3 regions of the Pseudoalteromonas sp. P1-26 genome follow, and region 2 is predicted to be linked to each of the others. Evidence: predicted binding sites of a transcription regulator. Region 2 holds the regulator's gene; each other region holds the start of a gene.
The links. Region 2 encodes LexA, which represses DNA repair genes until DNA is damaged. Its sites were predicted from a motif close to TACTGTATNNNNATACAGTA; they were not measured.

Region 1 (4,563 bases), on a different contig from region 2:
GCATTTTATAAACCAAAAGATGAGTGGCTGTTACCAATTAAGAAGTGGTTAAAGGATTAACTATGCCTTATATATTGCTCGTTTTTGTGATCAGTGTTTTGGGCGTGAGCTCCGTAAGCTATGCTGAGCCGTTTACTTTGCCACATACTAATACTGTGTTACTTAAAGATAAACATACCGAAAACGAATACCCCATTACGATTAAATTGCCACGCAGCTACCAAAAGCAAAACCAGAAGCGCTACCCAGTTGTTTACCTGTTAGATGCAAACTACAGTTTGCCAATTACCTCTGGTGCTAGTCGCTTTATGATGAATTCGGGGACTATAGAAGAGGTAATTATCGTTGCAGTAGGATATCAAAAAGGTGTATCAGGGCTTGATAGCCGTATTTATGACTATACGCCATTTGAAGATAAAAATTGGCAGCGTAAAACTGGCGGAGCAAGTCAGTATCTAAACTACCTAAAACATACTGTATTGCCTTATATTGAGGCCGACTTCAGAACAACCCAAAAAAGTACGTTAGTCGGTAACTCACTTGGCGGTTTATTTGCGGCTTATACCTTATTCACTGAGCCTTCGCTTTTTTCAAATTATATTATCGGCAGTCCTTCAGTGTGGTTTAAAGAAAACTCAATATTAGCTATGGCTGTAAAACCAGCTGCCAACACAACAAAAGTTTACATCGCAGTGGGAGAACTTGAAGAAAGCGAAGGTGAAAAAATGGTGTCGGGCGCAAGGCAATTAGCAGCTAAAATTAATAAACATAGCGGCGCGCTGGTTACAACAAATTTATTTGTTATCCCTCAGGCACGCCATGCAACTGCATTCCCAACAACGATTACCCAAGCCTTAGACTGGATTTACCAGGTTAATGGCAATTAAAGAGCGTGACACTTTTTATATTTTTTGCCGCTCCCACAAGGGCACTCGTCGTTACGGCCAATTTTAATATCTGCAACTGGCGTTATATCACCATCTAAGTAACGCCATAGGCCATCTTCTTTAATAAAACGCGACTTTTCGTGTAACTCACAATACAAGTTTTGGTAAAAGTAATTAGCTTTAAATTCGACAAAACCTTCTTGATCATTATGTTCAGTATCTAAAACACTTAGCTTGGTAAAACGGCAGCTATTAGCAAAATCTTTAATTTCGCGAACAGGGTTAGCGGCTTGTTGGCTTTGTGCATAGGTACTGAATACATATTTCGCATTTTTCAGCGCGTAAGCACTAAAACGAGAACGCATAAGTTGCTCTGGGGTATCAGCTTGGCTTGCACCTGTATGAAAAGGCTGGCAGCAAAGCTCGTAAGTCGATTCGCTGCCACAAGGACAAAGGGAGTGTGTGAGTGATGTCATAACAACTTACCTAAAACTATAAATTGTTATTTTAACAAGCCTATTGTGGCTGCGGTACTAAATTGTTTAATTGAGCGCTTTTTGTAAAACAATAAAACTTAGCAGATGCCTGCTCAAGGTTTAAGTTCATCGAATCAAGTTGATGATTGTTTACAATATCTGTCCATGTGATCACAGCAGCAAAATTACCGTTATGTAATGCTGAACTAAGAACATACTCAAGATTAACTAAATGTTTTTGTCTGATCACAAGTAGTTTGCTGGTATCAATCGAACATGAATCTAGTAAGGCTTTACTAGGAACATGATCAGGAGCAATTAATAGTGTCCATGCATTTTGGCTATTGTAATGATGCAATACTTTTAATAGCTCAAAGGTTGCTGATATTTCGTCTTCAATTTGAATTAAATTAACAGACGCTTTGTCGTTATCTTGTTGGTAGCTTTTAACTGTTCTTATGGTAATTGGCTGTAACATAACTTTCACTCACTGGTTGTTTATACAGTATGTGTATACAGTAGTTTATACAGTGTTTTTGCGCAAGTCCTTTTTTGCTATTTTTTAACCAATTATTCAGTTTTATTTTAGTTAAAATTATTTAATTGTTATTAAACAGTTGCTTATGGTTTTATTTTGAAGGTTGGAAAAGGTGAAAAATTTATCATTAAATCCACACAGTATTTTATACAGTACTGTATAAACTGTTAAATTTTGATTCTATACAGGTGTTTTGCATAAAAAAGCCGGCATAATACCGGCTCTTTATCTTTGAAATTTTGCTATTTATCTAAGTAGGTATTTAAGAACTCAAGGTATGCATTTGAGGCTTTTATGCGGTTTTCTTTTTTAGTAAAACCATGGCCTTCATCATCGAATAATACATATTCAACAGGCACACCATTTGCCTTTACAGCGGCAACAAGTTCATCGCTTTCAACTTGTAAAACGCGTGGGTCGTTAGCACCTTGGATCACCATTAATGGCTTGGTGATGTTTTTAGCATGAAATAGTGGCGAAATGGCACGGTGACGTTCACCGTCTGTCGCTGGGTCGCCCATTTCATCATACAGTGCCTTTTTAAAGCTTTCCCACCATGGTGGAATCGAGTTTAAGGTTCTAACCCAGTTTGTTACACCAAATATATTAATGCCTACTTTGAACTCTTCAGGTTCAAAGGCAAGTGCTGCGGCGGTCATAAAGCCACCGTAGCTGCCCCCCATGATGCCAATTTTATCTGCATCAACCCAATCTAGGCTTTGTAGGTGTTTTTTACCGTAAACAATATCTTGTAAATCGTCAGTGCCATGTTTTTTATCATCTAAATGGAAGAACGTTTTACCATAGCCTGAGCTGCCACGGTTATTAACTGCAAAAATGGCATAACCATGATTGACTAGATGCTGCTGCATTGCACTATATCCTGTGCGACTTTGGCCGCCAGGACCGCCGTGCACCCAAACTAAAGCTGGTACTTTGTTGTTGCTATTAGCTTGCTTAGGCTTATATAAAACCCCAGGGATCTCTAAACCATCAAAGCTTTTAAAGCGCACAATTGTGCTTTCAACCAAGTCATTTTGATCAATTGCTTCACTTAATGTGTTGGTTAATTGTTTAGCTTTTGATTCACCCAGTTGCCACACAAATAGGTTACTTGGCGAGGTATCTGAATTTAAATAAAACGCCATGGTCTTTTCATCAGCTGAAAAGTTCACACCACGTAAGTTACCAGCTGGCAGCGATGGCATGGCAATAGCTTTACCTGTGGTGGTATCAATTATCGACACTTTAGTGCTTGCGTCAGCATTAACACCGCTTACTTGATAACGGCCAGATTTAGAGAAGTAAATGAAGCTCACATCCCACTCATCTTTGAGGGCAGGGCTGTGCTCGCCGGTCGTTAAGTCATAGCGCCACACTTCTGCAAATTCACCTTTGGCATCGGTTGAGTAATATAATGATTTACTGTCTCTTGAGAAGGTTTCAGGGCCATATTTTGCGTCGTCGTCATGACGGGTAATGAGTTCTGGTTTCAGTGTTTTCTTACGCGTATCGAGAATAAAAACATCGCTGTCTTTGTTCGAATTGTTTTTCGATAAAGCAATAAAGCGGCCGTCAGGGCTGATCGCACCGACATCTAGCCCCATAGTATTTTGATAAACAGGCGTTACTTCATAGCTGTTAGCATCAACACGATATAGGTCCATAAACTTAGCATCACGCTGATTGCTGGTTATAAAAAAGTGTTTACCGTCTTCTGTGAAGCCTGCAAATCCTGCACGGGTTTCTTCACCTGGCGTAAGATCTTTAACTGTGCCATCTGTTTCGCGAACGTAGATGTGATAACGCTCGTTACCGCCTGAGTCTTTAGTAAATAGTACGCGCTCATCTTTAGGGAAATAAGCCACAGCATAAGTACTGTCTTCAAAGTCTGTTAAGCGGGTTTTTTGGGCGGTTTTTATATCTACTTCATAAAGGCTATAAATGCCGCTTTCGTCACTGCTAACGAGTATTTTGTCGCCTTTCGGTGAAAAGCTGCTGCCCATAATTGAGGTTGTATCAAAAAAGGTTTCAGCGTCGTACTGTTTAACAGTTTGGCTTTGTTGCACGCTTTCGGTGCTACTTGTTGATGGGGTTGATTGAGAACATCCTGCAAGCGCAAGGCTAAGCGCGCATGCAACGGCAGCTAGTTGAAAACTCGGTTTCATTGTAATTATTCCTTGTTAATTTTTCGTTATCAAGTGTTGCGTGTTCATAATCTAAACGCAAGTTTTACCCGTTCGATATTTGTTACAAATCATGTAAATAAATAGGGACAAGGAATGTGCTAGAGGGTTTATAAACAAAAAAAACCAGCGCAATTTGCGCTGGTTTGGTTTTTCATAACAATTGGAATTGTTTTGCTAGCTTAAGCGGCGTCTGCTTTTTTATCGCTCTCGCCGCGGGCAACATTACCTGCAACTAAGTCTGCTGGGTCAAAGTCGTCAACGTTAATTACGTCAAGACGGGCTTTTTCAACAGCAGCTAGTTTGTCGGCTTCAGCTTGGCTTAAAATGCCTGCTTCTAGGCCCATTTGCGCTACTTTATCAAGCTGGAAGAAAGGCAGTTTTACGCCTTTTTCACGGCATACCTTGTCAAACAGAGGCTCAACTTCAAGAATATCTTTAAGTGTTTGCTCTTGACGGCCAACAAGGTTAAGTGG
Region 2 (4,563 bases):
CCATGATATGTACGGCAAACACAAAAAGTGCAGTGTTATCGTTGCTGTAAGTTGTTGATAGTGGTGCGTAAAAAGTCCAACCAAACGCAGGACCACCACCAGGCATAAGTAACGAAGCCAATAGAATTAAAAATGCGAACGGCAATATCCAAAAGCTCCAGTTATTCATACGTGGTAAGGCCATGTCTGGTGCGCCTATCATCATAGGCACCATCCAGTTTGCAAGCCCAGTGAACGCGGGCATAACGGCACCAAACACCATAATCAAACCATGTACTGTGGTCATTTGGTTAAAAAAGTGCGGGTCGACTAGCTGTAATCCAGGCTGAAAGAGTTCAGCACGGATCACCATTGCCATGGCTCCACCTATTAAAAACATAGTTAGAGAAAAAATCAGGTATAAACTACCAATGTCTTTATGGTTGGTAGTGTATAGCCAGCGCTTAAAACCTTTAGCTGGATGATGATGGTCGTGATGCGCATGCCCATTTGCTTGCTCGTTAATAACATTACTCATTAGTTCGCCTCCGCTGCTGCATCAATCGCGGCTTGAATTTGACTCGGTTGGATAACATCGCCGGTATCATTACCCCACGCGTTTCGCTTATAAGTAATAACCGCAGCAAGTTGCTTAATTGAAAGCTGTTTATCAAACGCTTGCATTGCTGTGCCAGGCTTACCGTGTAACACGATATCTATGTGATCTTTTACATCACCTAATACAATCGGGCTGCCTTTAAGTGCTGGAAAAACGCCTGGTAAGCCCATACCGGTAGGTTGGTGACATGCAGCACAGCTTGCCATATACACTTGCTCACCTAAGACCATAAGCTCTTCTTTCGGTAATGTTTGATCAAGCAAAGCAGCATCTGCTGCGGCCGCATTGGCTTTTTCTTGCTTGGCATCTGCAAGCCAATTAGCAAATTCATCTTCAGGTAAGGCTTTCACCACAACAGGCATAAAGCCGTGATCTTTACCGCATAACTCAGCACATTGACCACGGTATACTCCTGGCTCGTTAATACGTGTCCACGCTTCATTGATAAACCCAGGATTTGCATCCTTTTTAACCGCAAAATCAGGCACCCACCATGAATGAATTACATCGTCTGAGGTCATTAAAAAGCGAACTTTTTTATTGATAGGAAGTACTAGCGGTTTATCTACTTCAAGCAAATAATGCTCAGTTTTCTCTGCTTGGTTGTCTATTTGATCTTTAGGAGTAGATAGAATCGAGTAATAAGCAATGTCTTCACCCATGTACTCGTAATGCCACTTCCATTGTGAGCCAGTCACTTTAATGGTGATATCGGCTTTAGAAGCATCTTCCATGGCAATTAAGGTTTTTGTGGCAGGCACAGCCATGGCGATTAAGATGACAAATGGAATGGCAGTCCAAAGTATTTCAACTTTTGTACTTTCATGAAATTGGGCAGGCTTGGCCCCTTTGGATTTACGGTGGTGTATTAAAGCCCAAAACATCACCGCAAATACGATGATGCCGATTACACAGCAGATAATAAATATCGTCATGTGTAACTCATAAACATTATTACTTATATCGGTCACCCCTTTACGCATATTGTATTGGCTATTTGCCAATGCAAGCTCAGGAAGTGCAAACAATATAAGCCACAAGGCGTAACGCAGTTTACCCATGTGACGGCTCCTTTAGATGCTATTGCAAGACGCAAAGCGAAAAGGCGATACAACAAGGTGCCCATTCGTTTTTCTTATTGTTCAGAGCGACTACGTATCATTTTGACCCACTTATGATACCGACCCCTTGACTAACACCTCGCACATTTTTGTGTCTTTTTATTAATTAGGTGTTAATACAGTGTATTAACCAATTAGTTAAAAAATGACCAATAAGCAAGTTTTAATGATAATAAATGTTTATTTTGGTGCAGAAATAACAACTATAATCAGCGCGTTATTTAATGTTTAGGAGTAAGAACGAAATATAAAAAGAGAGGAAAACTGCGCCATATAAGGCTTTAAATGAAGAGTAAGGATTCACAAATCCTAATTAAGTAGTAAAATTTCAGCGGCGCACCAAATTGAGTCAATTTGATGCACCAAATTGGGAACGCTTACATCCAGTCAGCGTTACGAATAACACCTACCGCTAACCCCTCGATGTTGAACGACTCATGCTCAAGATCAACCTCAATAGGCGAAAACTCTTCGTTCTCAGCGTGTAAAAGTACTTTGCGACCCGCTTTTTCTAGACGCTTAACTGTTACATCTTCATCGACTCGAGCTACAACTACTTGCCCGTTTTCAGCAACTTGTGTTCTGTGTACTGCAAGCAAATCGCCATCCATAATACCAATGTCTTTCATACTCATACCATTTACACGCAGTAAGAAATCGGCAGCAGGTTTAAATAATGAAGGATCAACTTGGCAGTGACTTTCAACATGCTCTTGAGCCAAAATAGGTTCACCAGCTGCAACACGGCCAATTAAAGGTAAGCCTAACTGCTCTGGCTCATCTTCTTCAATTAACTGAATACCGCGACTCGCCCCAGGCTTCATTTTGATCATGCCTTTTTTTGCCAGTGCTTTTAGGTGTTCTTCAGCAGCGTTGGCACTTTTAAAACCCAATGTTTGAGCTATTTCAGCACGCGTAGGTGGCATGCCTGTATCTTTAATAAAGACTTTAATTAGTTCTAAAATTTGCGATTGGCGTTTAGTTAATGGGCGCATACAACTGGTTTTCCATACAGTACATTTAACTGTGAGTATATACAGTTATTTGAAAATCGCAAATTTAAATTAACCCCATCATATTGCTACAAAACTAACATTGAACCACACCGAAAGATGCCATAAGGTATTAGCTTTAATTAGCAGGCTAAGGAAACACAATGAGTATTTGGCACCAACCAATCACGTTAGAGCTTTGCAAAGAGCTTGAACAAGGGATTACCGGTCAAGGCACTTTAATGAAAACTATGGGCATTGAGGTAACTGAAATTGGCGATGATTATTTAATGGCAACCATGCCTGCTATTCCTGAGCATCATAACCCTATGGGCATGGTCCATGGCGGAGCAAACGTTGTATTAGCAGAGACAGTGGCAAGCTATGCAGCCAATTTCGTGGTTGATTTCAATAAGTTTTATGCTGTTGGCCAAGAAATTAATGCCAACCACATGAAAGCGTCACGCAAAGGAACGTTAACAGCAACTGCTAGACCGCTGCATTTAGGTAAGCGAACTTCTGTTTGGGATATTAAAATTACCAATGCCGCAGGAGAGCTTTGCTGCGTATCAAGAATGACCGCAGCTGTTGTAGAGCGATAAATTCAGGCTATTTTTCGACAGGATAAATAGTAATTTCAATCCCTGCGCCAATTGCAGAGATACGTAACAAGGTATCGGCATGCAGGGGTTGGTTAAAGCATTTAGGCGAATTACCTGATTCAAAGCCTATATCAAATGTACGCTTTGAGCACGATAACCACTGTTTTAATGCATTGCGCGAGCAAGACTCAATAAGCTCGCAAAGCTGGTTAATTGCTTTATCAGGAGAGCTGATATCTGCGGTTGCTTCAATACGTGCTAGTTGGCGGTATTCATCTTGGTCATAATGTAAAACCATGGCGTTTTTCTTCAAATCAGCAACAAGCGCACTAATATCGTGCTTTGATTCAAGCTCCAGATCTACATTTAAAAATTGAATTTCCGACATACTCTCGTTTTTACCCTCTATTTATATCGACTGAAACTTTAACTCAGTTTTGTATATATACCAAATCTAGAATACAGTTAATGCGACATTATGCCGCATTGGCAATCTAGCTAAACAACCTAAAATAGCGCTCACATAACAATAATAACGGGGTAATAATGAATAAACGCCTGTTTAAGTATGCTCGTAAAGGGCATAAATGGCTTGGCTACTTACTTGCTTTGCAGATCTTTTTTTGGATTTTAGGTGGGCTTGTGATGAGCTCATTACCACTTGAAAAAGTGCATGGTAAGCATCTGGCTAATCGCAGTTTAAGTAGTCCATTTTTATTGTCGGACTACCCTGCTTCAATTGATAAAATAACAGCGCAATTCGAGCAAATCGAGGGTATTAAATATAGCCATTTTTTAAATACCCCGATTATAGAAGTTACATCCTCTAGCGGTACGTTTATTTTTGATGGCAGAACAGGTGCTAAAATGCCTGCACCGAGTAAAGCGCAAATCATTGAAAATGCGCAAGCTCACCTGCTTATTGACGCAAAAATAACGCAAGCGCAGTTATTAACAAAAGGGCCTAGAGAAGTCGGTCACAAAGCCAATGTTTGGCAAATTAGCTTCGATGATTGGTTAACAACAACCTTATATTTAGATAGCCAAACCGGTAAAGTTATAACTGTGCGCAGCACCCTGTGGCGCATTTTCGACTTTTTCTGGATGCTACACATTATGGATTATGATGAGCGTGAGAACTTTAACAATCCACTACTCATCAGCTTCTCAGCCACCAGCGTACTATTTTGTATTACAGGAGTTTTCTTGTTACTACAAAACGTTCGAATTAAACGTAAAAAGCCAGCTAC
Region 3 (4,563 bases), on a different contig from region 2:
ATGCTTTGCAATCACCAGCTCATTACACAGTGCTGTTAAGTACTCATTATAAGGCTTGAAGTCTTGCATACTGTGTTACAAGCCATTTGCTGCCTAGGTCATCAAAGTTCACTTGAATACGTGACTGTGCGCCGCTACCTTCGTAATTGAGTACGGTTCCTGCGCCGAATTTGGCGTGTAATACGCGTTGCCCTAAGTTAAAGCCGCTATCTTCAAATGCGGCATGTGTTACTGATGGGCTAAAACGACCTGCCGCAGGCGGTCTTGAAACCTGTGTTTTAATTCGGATTTCTTCGATACAGTCTTCAGGCATTTCACGTAAAAAGCGTGATGGGCTATGGTATTTTTCTTGTCCGTATAAACGGCGACTTTCTGCATGGCTAATATATAGTTTTTCCATCGCGCGAGTCATACCAACATAGCAGAGGCGGCGTTCTTCTTCTAAACGACCAGACTCTTCATTACTTTGTTGTGATGGGAACATGCCCTCTTCAACACCAACCATAAATACCAATGGGAATTCTAGGCCTTTTGCTGAGTGTAGTGTCATCATTTGCACCGCGTCTTCGTGCTCATCAGCTTGACCTTCGCCAGACTCTAGTGAGGTATAAGCCAAAAATCCCTGTAGTGGTGAGCTGAACTCTTCATCTTCAGGAAGTTCGTATTGACCACAAGCACTAATAAGCTCTTCTAAGTTTTCTACGCGGGCACGGCCTTTTTCACCTTTTTCAGCTTGATACATTGCCATTAACCCTGAGGTTTGAATGGCATATTTCGCTTGCTCTTCTAAGGTGAGATCGCTGATTTTATCTTCGATATGCTCAACAAGTTCTAAGAATTTAGTGACGGCACTTGCTGCACGGCCAGATAGGTGTTGTTGCTCTACAATTGCTTTTGCGGCATACCAAAGTGGCAATGACTCATTGCGCGCGCAATCACGGATATGACTTAGCGTTTTATCACCAATGCCGCGGGCAGGGGTGTTAATAACGCGCTCGAAAGCAGCATCATCTTGACGGTTACCCACTAAACGTAAATATGAAAGCGCATCTTTGATCTCTTGACGTTCGAAGAAGCGCATACCGCCGTAAATGCGGTATTTTAAACCTTCTTGTAGCATTGCTTCTTCGAGTACACGAGATTGCGCGTTGTTACGGTATAAAATCGCGGCGTCTTGTAATGCATTACCTGCATTTAGCCAGCTACGTAGTTTGCTGCTGACAAAGCGTGCTTCGTCTAATTCATTAAACGCAGCGTAAACAGAAATAGGCTCACCATCATTGCCGTCTGTCCAAAGGCTTTTACCCATGCGTTCAGCATTGTTTTTGATCAGTGCATTTGATGCTTTTAAGATTGTTGCCGTTGAACGGTAATTTTGTTCAAGGCGAATAGTTTCGGCTTCGAAGTCAGTTAAAAAGCGTTTGATATTCTCAATTTTTGCGCCACGCCAGCCATAGATACTTTGGTCATCATCACCTACGATCATAATACTGTTGGTGTTACCTGCGAGTAATTTTAACCAAGCATATTGAATAGTGTTGGTATCCTGGAACTCGTCTACCAGCATGTGGGCAAAACGCTGTTGATAGTGACGTAAAAGTGTTGGGTGATTCTTAAGTACTTCGTAGCAGCGCAGCAGTATTTCTGCAAAGTCGACTAAACCTGCACGGTCACAAGCCTCTTGATATGCAGCATAGACTTTCAGCATCATTTGCTCATTAATATCGTAGGCTTGAATGTCTTTAGGGCGCAGACCTTCATCTTTTTTCGCGCTGATATACCAACCAAATTGTTTTGCTGGCCACTTTTTATCATCGATGTTCATCGCTTTAAGTAAGCGTTTTATCATGCGTTGTTGATCGTCAGAATCTAAGATTTGAAAGCTTTCAGGCAAGTTCGCTTCACGGTGATGGGCGCGTAAAATACGATGAGATAAGCCGTGGAAAGTGCCAATCCACATACCACCAACCGGTGCTTTTAACGTTTCTTCTACACGGGTACGCATTTCTTTCGCGGCTTTGTTAGTGAAGGTTACCGCAAAGATGCTGTATGCAGAAGCTTGCTCAACTTGCATGAGCCATGCGATGCGATGAACAAGTACTCGAGTTTTACCAGAACCTGCACCTGCAAGTACCAGCATATTTTGCAATGGGGCTGCGACAGCATCCCGTTGTTTGTCATTTAAGCCATCGAGTAATTCAGAAACGTCCATCGTTACGCCTTTTCAATCTATAATGGGTGGAGTATAACAGGTGTTTATGCAAGGCTAAATAAAATACTGTTTTTATAAACAGCTATTTTGGCAAGTTATTAAAATTGCAGTATAAAAATTGTGAATTTGACCGATTTTTAGCAAAAAGAACTAAAATCAAAATAACGCTACTTTTTAACACTTTGATTTGTAAGTCATAATAAGTTGGCATAAAGTGTGATTATAAAAAGTATAATCATTAAAAACTACAGAGGTTAGTATGGCAGAGCAAGGTTCTGGCGGTAATGTAATCGCAGCAATATGTAATATCTTTTTTCCTGGTTTAGGACAATTGGTACAAGGTCGTTTAATGGCGGCTATTGCATTCTTTTTAGCATGGGTTATTAGTGGTGCACTAATTTATGTGGCAGTTGGTTTTATTCTACTGCCAATCGTATACCTATGGGCGATTATTGATGCTGCACGCTTCAAGTCGCGACTCTAGCTATTTAATTAGCACAAACACGAGCGCCACTTAGGCGCTCGAGTTGTTTTAAGGCGACTAAACTCGCCACGTTTAGCTGCAAACGGTATAATTAGCAGATAACGTATTAAGAGTACCCTCCATGGAATATCAATTTATCCGCGACCCTATTAGCGGTTTACGCATTAAAATTTCCTCTGAACACGCCATCATAGGCCGTTGGCTAAACGAAGAAGTCGGAAAAGAAAAAATTGCGATGGTGCAAGCGTTGATCTCTGCTGTTAAGAACAGTCATGAGTCTTTAACTTTACAAGGTCAAGAAATTGATTTGATCTTAAATAAAGACGAAGCGCTGTTCGAAGCACATGCATTACATCAAGATAACGAAGACTTAGTTGCCTACCAAGATGATGATTTAATGCTTGAAGAAGAAGGCCTGTGCAGTGGCTGTGGCTTTGAAGATTTTGTTGATTTAATTGAATCTTGGCAAGAATTTACACAAGGCCGATAAGCAGACTCATGTTCTGCTTATCGGTAGCTAATTTATTGCTCACTCACTGATTTAACAGCAGCTAGTAATAAATCTTCTGTTAAGCGTACTTTGTAATTTGGGTTGGCGTATTGAAAATGAACTAACCCATTTGTATCTATCACGAATACTGCTGGTACAGGCAGTGCTACTTTCGGCTCACCTTCTAACGAGACAAAGTTAACCCCAAGCTTATTGCGGTAAATCTTTGCTGTTTTGTCATCTAAATAAAATGCTAAACCTAACGTTTGCGCCAAAGTAAGGCTGTCGTCAGAAAGCAATTGATAGCTAGGAGCTGTAATTTTTGTTTCAGCGAGTTTTTCAGGGCTATCTGGTGAAACGGCAATTAGTTGCGCGTCTAAGCTTGCTAATTCTTTCTCAATTTTTTGCACGCTGGCCAATTGTTTTGAACAATATGGGCACCAGCCACCACGATAAACAATCAGCACGGTAGTTTTTTCTTTAAAGCGCTCAGCTAGCGAGACGGTTTTACCGTATTGGTCTTTCAATTCAACATTTGGCACCGTTAAGCCAGGTAATAACGGACTAACTTGCTCTGCTGATTCTGCAATATTGGTCGCAGTTGCAGCGATAACGTGGCTTGATAGTACAAACAGTGCACTAATGAATAGAGATTTAAACATGGGCTTCCTCGGTTATTTTTATCAACTGCAAAGATGACCTGATTGTTGCGGGATTTATTTCATCTTTACCTACATCAAACTCAAATTTAACTGTAGTATATAGGCAAATAAAAAATGCAAGTTGGGATAAAGAATGTCTGCTAATTTACAAAAACTCGTTGTTATGCTCGAGATGCAAAATGCGATGAATACCAAAGTTCATGAGCAATGGTTTAGCCAAGGTTTTGAATGGTATCGTGCAATTTGGGTTGAGTGTGCTGAAATGCTTGACCACTACGGTTGGAAGTGGTGGAAGAAACAAACCCCAGATACAGAACAAGTTATTTTAGAGTTAGTTGATATTTTCCATTTTGGTTTATCTTTACGCATTGATGGTGAAACCAGCTATGAGCATTTAGCTGCGCAACTTGAAGCTGAGTTAAGTGCACCAGTTAAAGCCGATGACTTTAAACAAACACTCGAATTATTAGCCGCCTCAGCAGTCGCTGAAAAGAGTTTTAATGCAGCTGCATTTGCTGGTTGTATGGCGCAAATCGGTATGGATATCGATGATTTATACCGTGGCTACGTTGGTAAAAACACCTTGAATTTCTTCCGCCAAGATCATGGCTACAAAGACGGTAGCTATATCAAGGTGTGGAATGGCCAAGAAGATAACGAGCACTTAGTTGAAGTGGTAAAAAGCCTAGATACAGAGCATGCAGATTTTGCAAAA

Region 1: the regulator LexA is predicted to act here: its motif matches at 1,865-1,884, upstream of AN394_RS10925 (SulA-like leucine-rich domain-containing protein).
Region 3: the regulator LexA is predicted to act here: its motif matches at 2,277-2,296, upstream of uvrD (DNA helicase II).

The regions. Positions count from the first base shown of each region.
Region 1 is NZ_LKDX01000019.1:24,880-29,442, forward strand. It holds gene AN394_RS10910 (alpha/beta hydrolase) at 1-60, shown strand, start outside; gene AN394_RS10915 (alpha/beta hydrolase) at 63-887, shown strand; gene AN394_RS10920 (YchJ family protein) at 884-1,363, opposite strand; gene AN394_RS10925 (SulA-like leucine-rich domain-containing protein) at 1,404-1,841, opposite strand; gene AN394_RS10930 (S9 family peptidase) at 2,144-4,069, opposite strand; gene fadE (acyl-CoA dehydrogenase FadE) at 4,270-4,563, opposite strand, start outside.
Region 2 is NZ_LKDX01000001.1:89,899-94,461, forward strand. It holds gene ctaD (cytochrome c oxidase subunit I) at 1-517, opposite strand, end outside; gene coxB (cytochrome c oxidase subunit II) at 517-1,659, opposite strand; gene lexA (transcriptional repressor LexA) at 2,097-2,714, opposite strand; gene AN394_RS00460 (PaaI family thioesterase) at 2,876-3,313, shown strand; gene AN394_RS00465 (hypothetical protein) at 3,321-3,701, opposite strand; gene AN394_RS00470 (hypothetical protein) at 3,860-4,563, shown strand, end outside; gene AN394_RS00475 (VOC family protein) at 4,560-4,563, opposite strand, start outside.
Region 3 is NZ_LKDX01000026.1:53,933-58,495, reverse strand. It holds gene AN394_RS13555 (GNAT family N-acetyltransferase) at 1-69, opposite strand, end outside; gene uvrD (DNA helicase II) at 47-2,212, opposite strand; gene AN394_RS13545 (hypothetical protein) at 2,472-2,696, shown strand; gene AN394_RS13540 (YacL family protein) at 2,818-3,186, shown strand; gene AN394_RS13535 (peroxiredoxin-like family protein) at 3,219-3,848, opposite strand; gene AN394_RS13530 (dUTP diphosphatase) at 3,982-4,563, shown strand, end outside.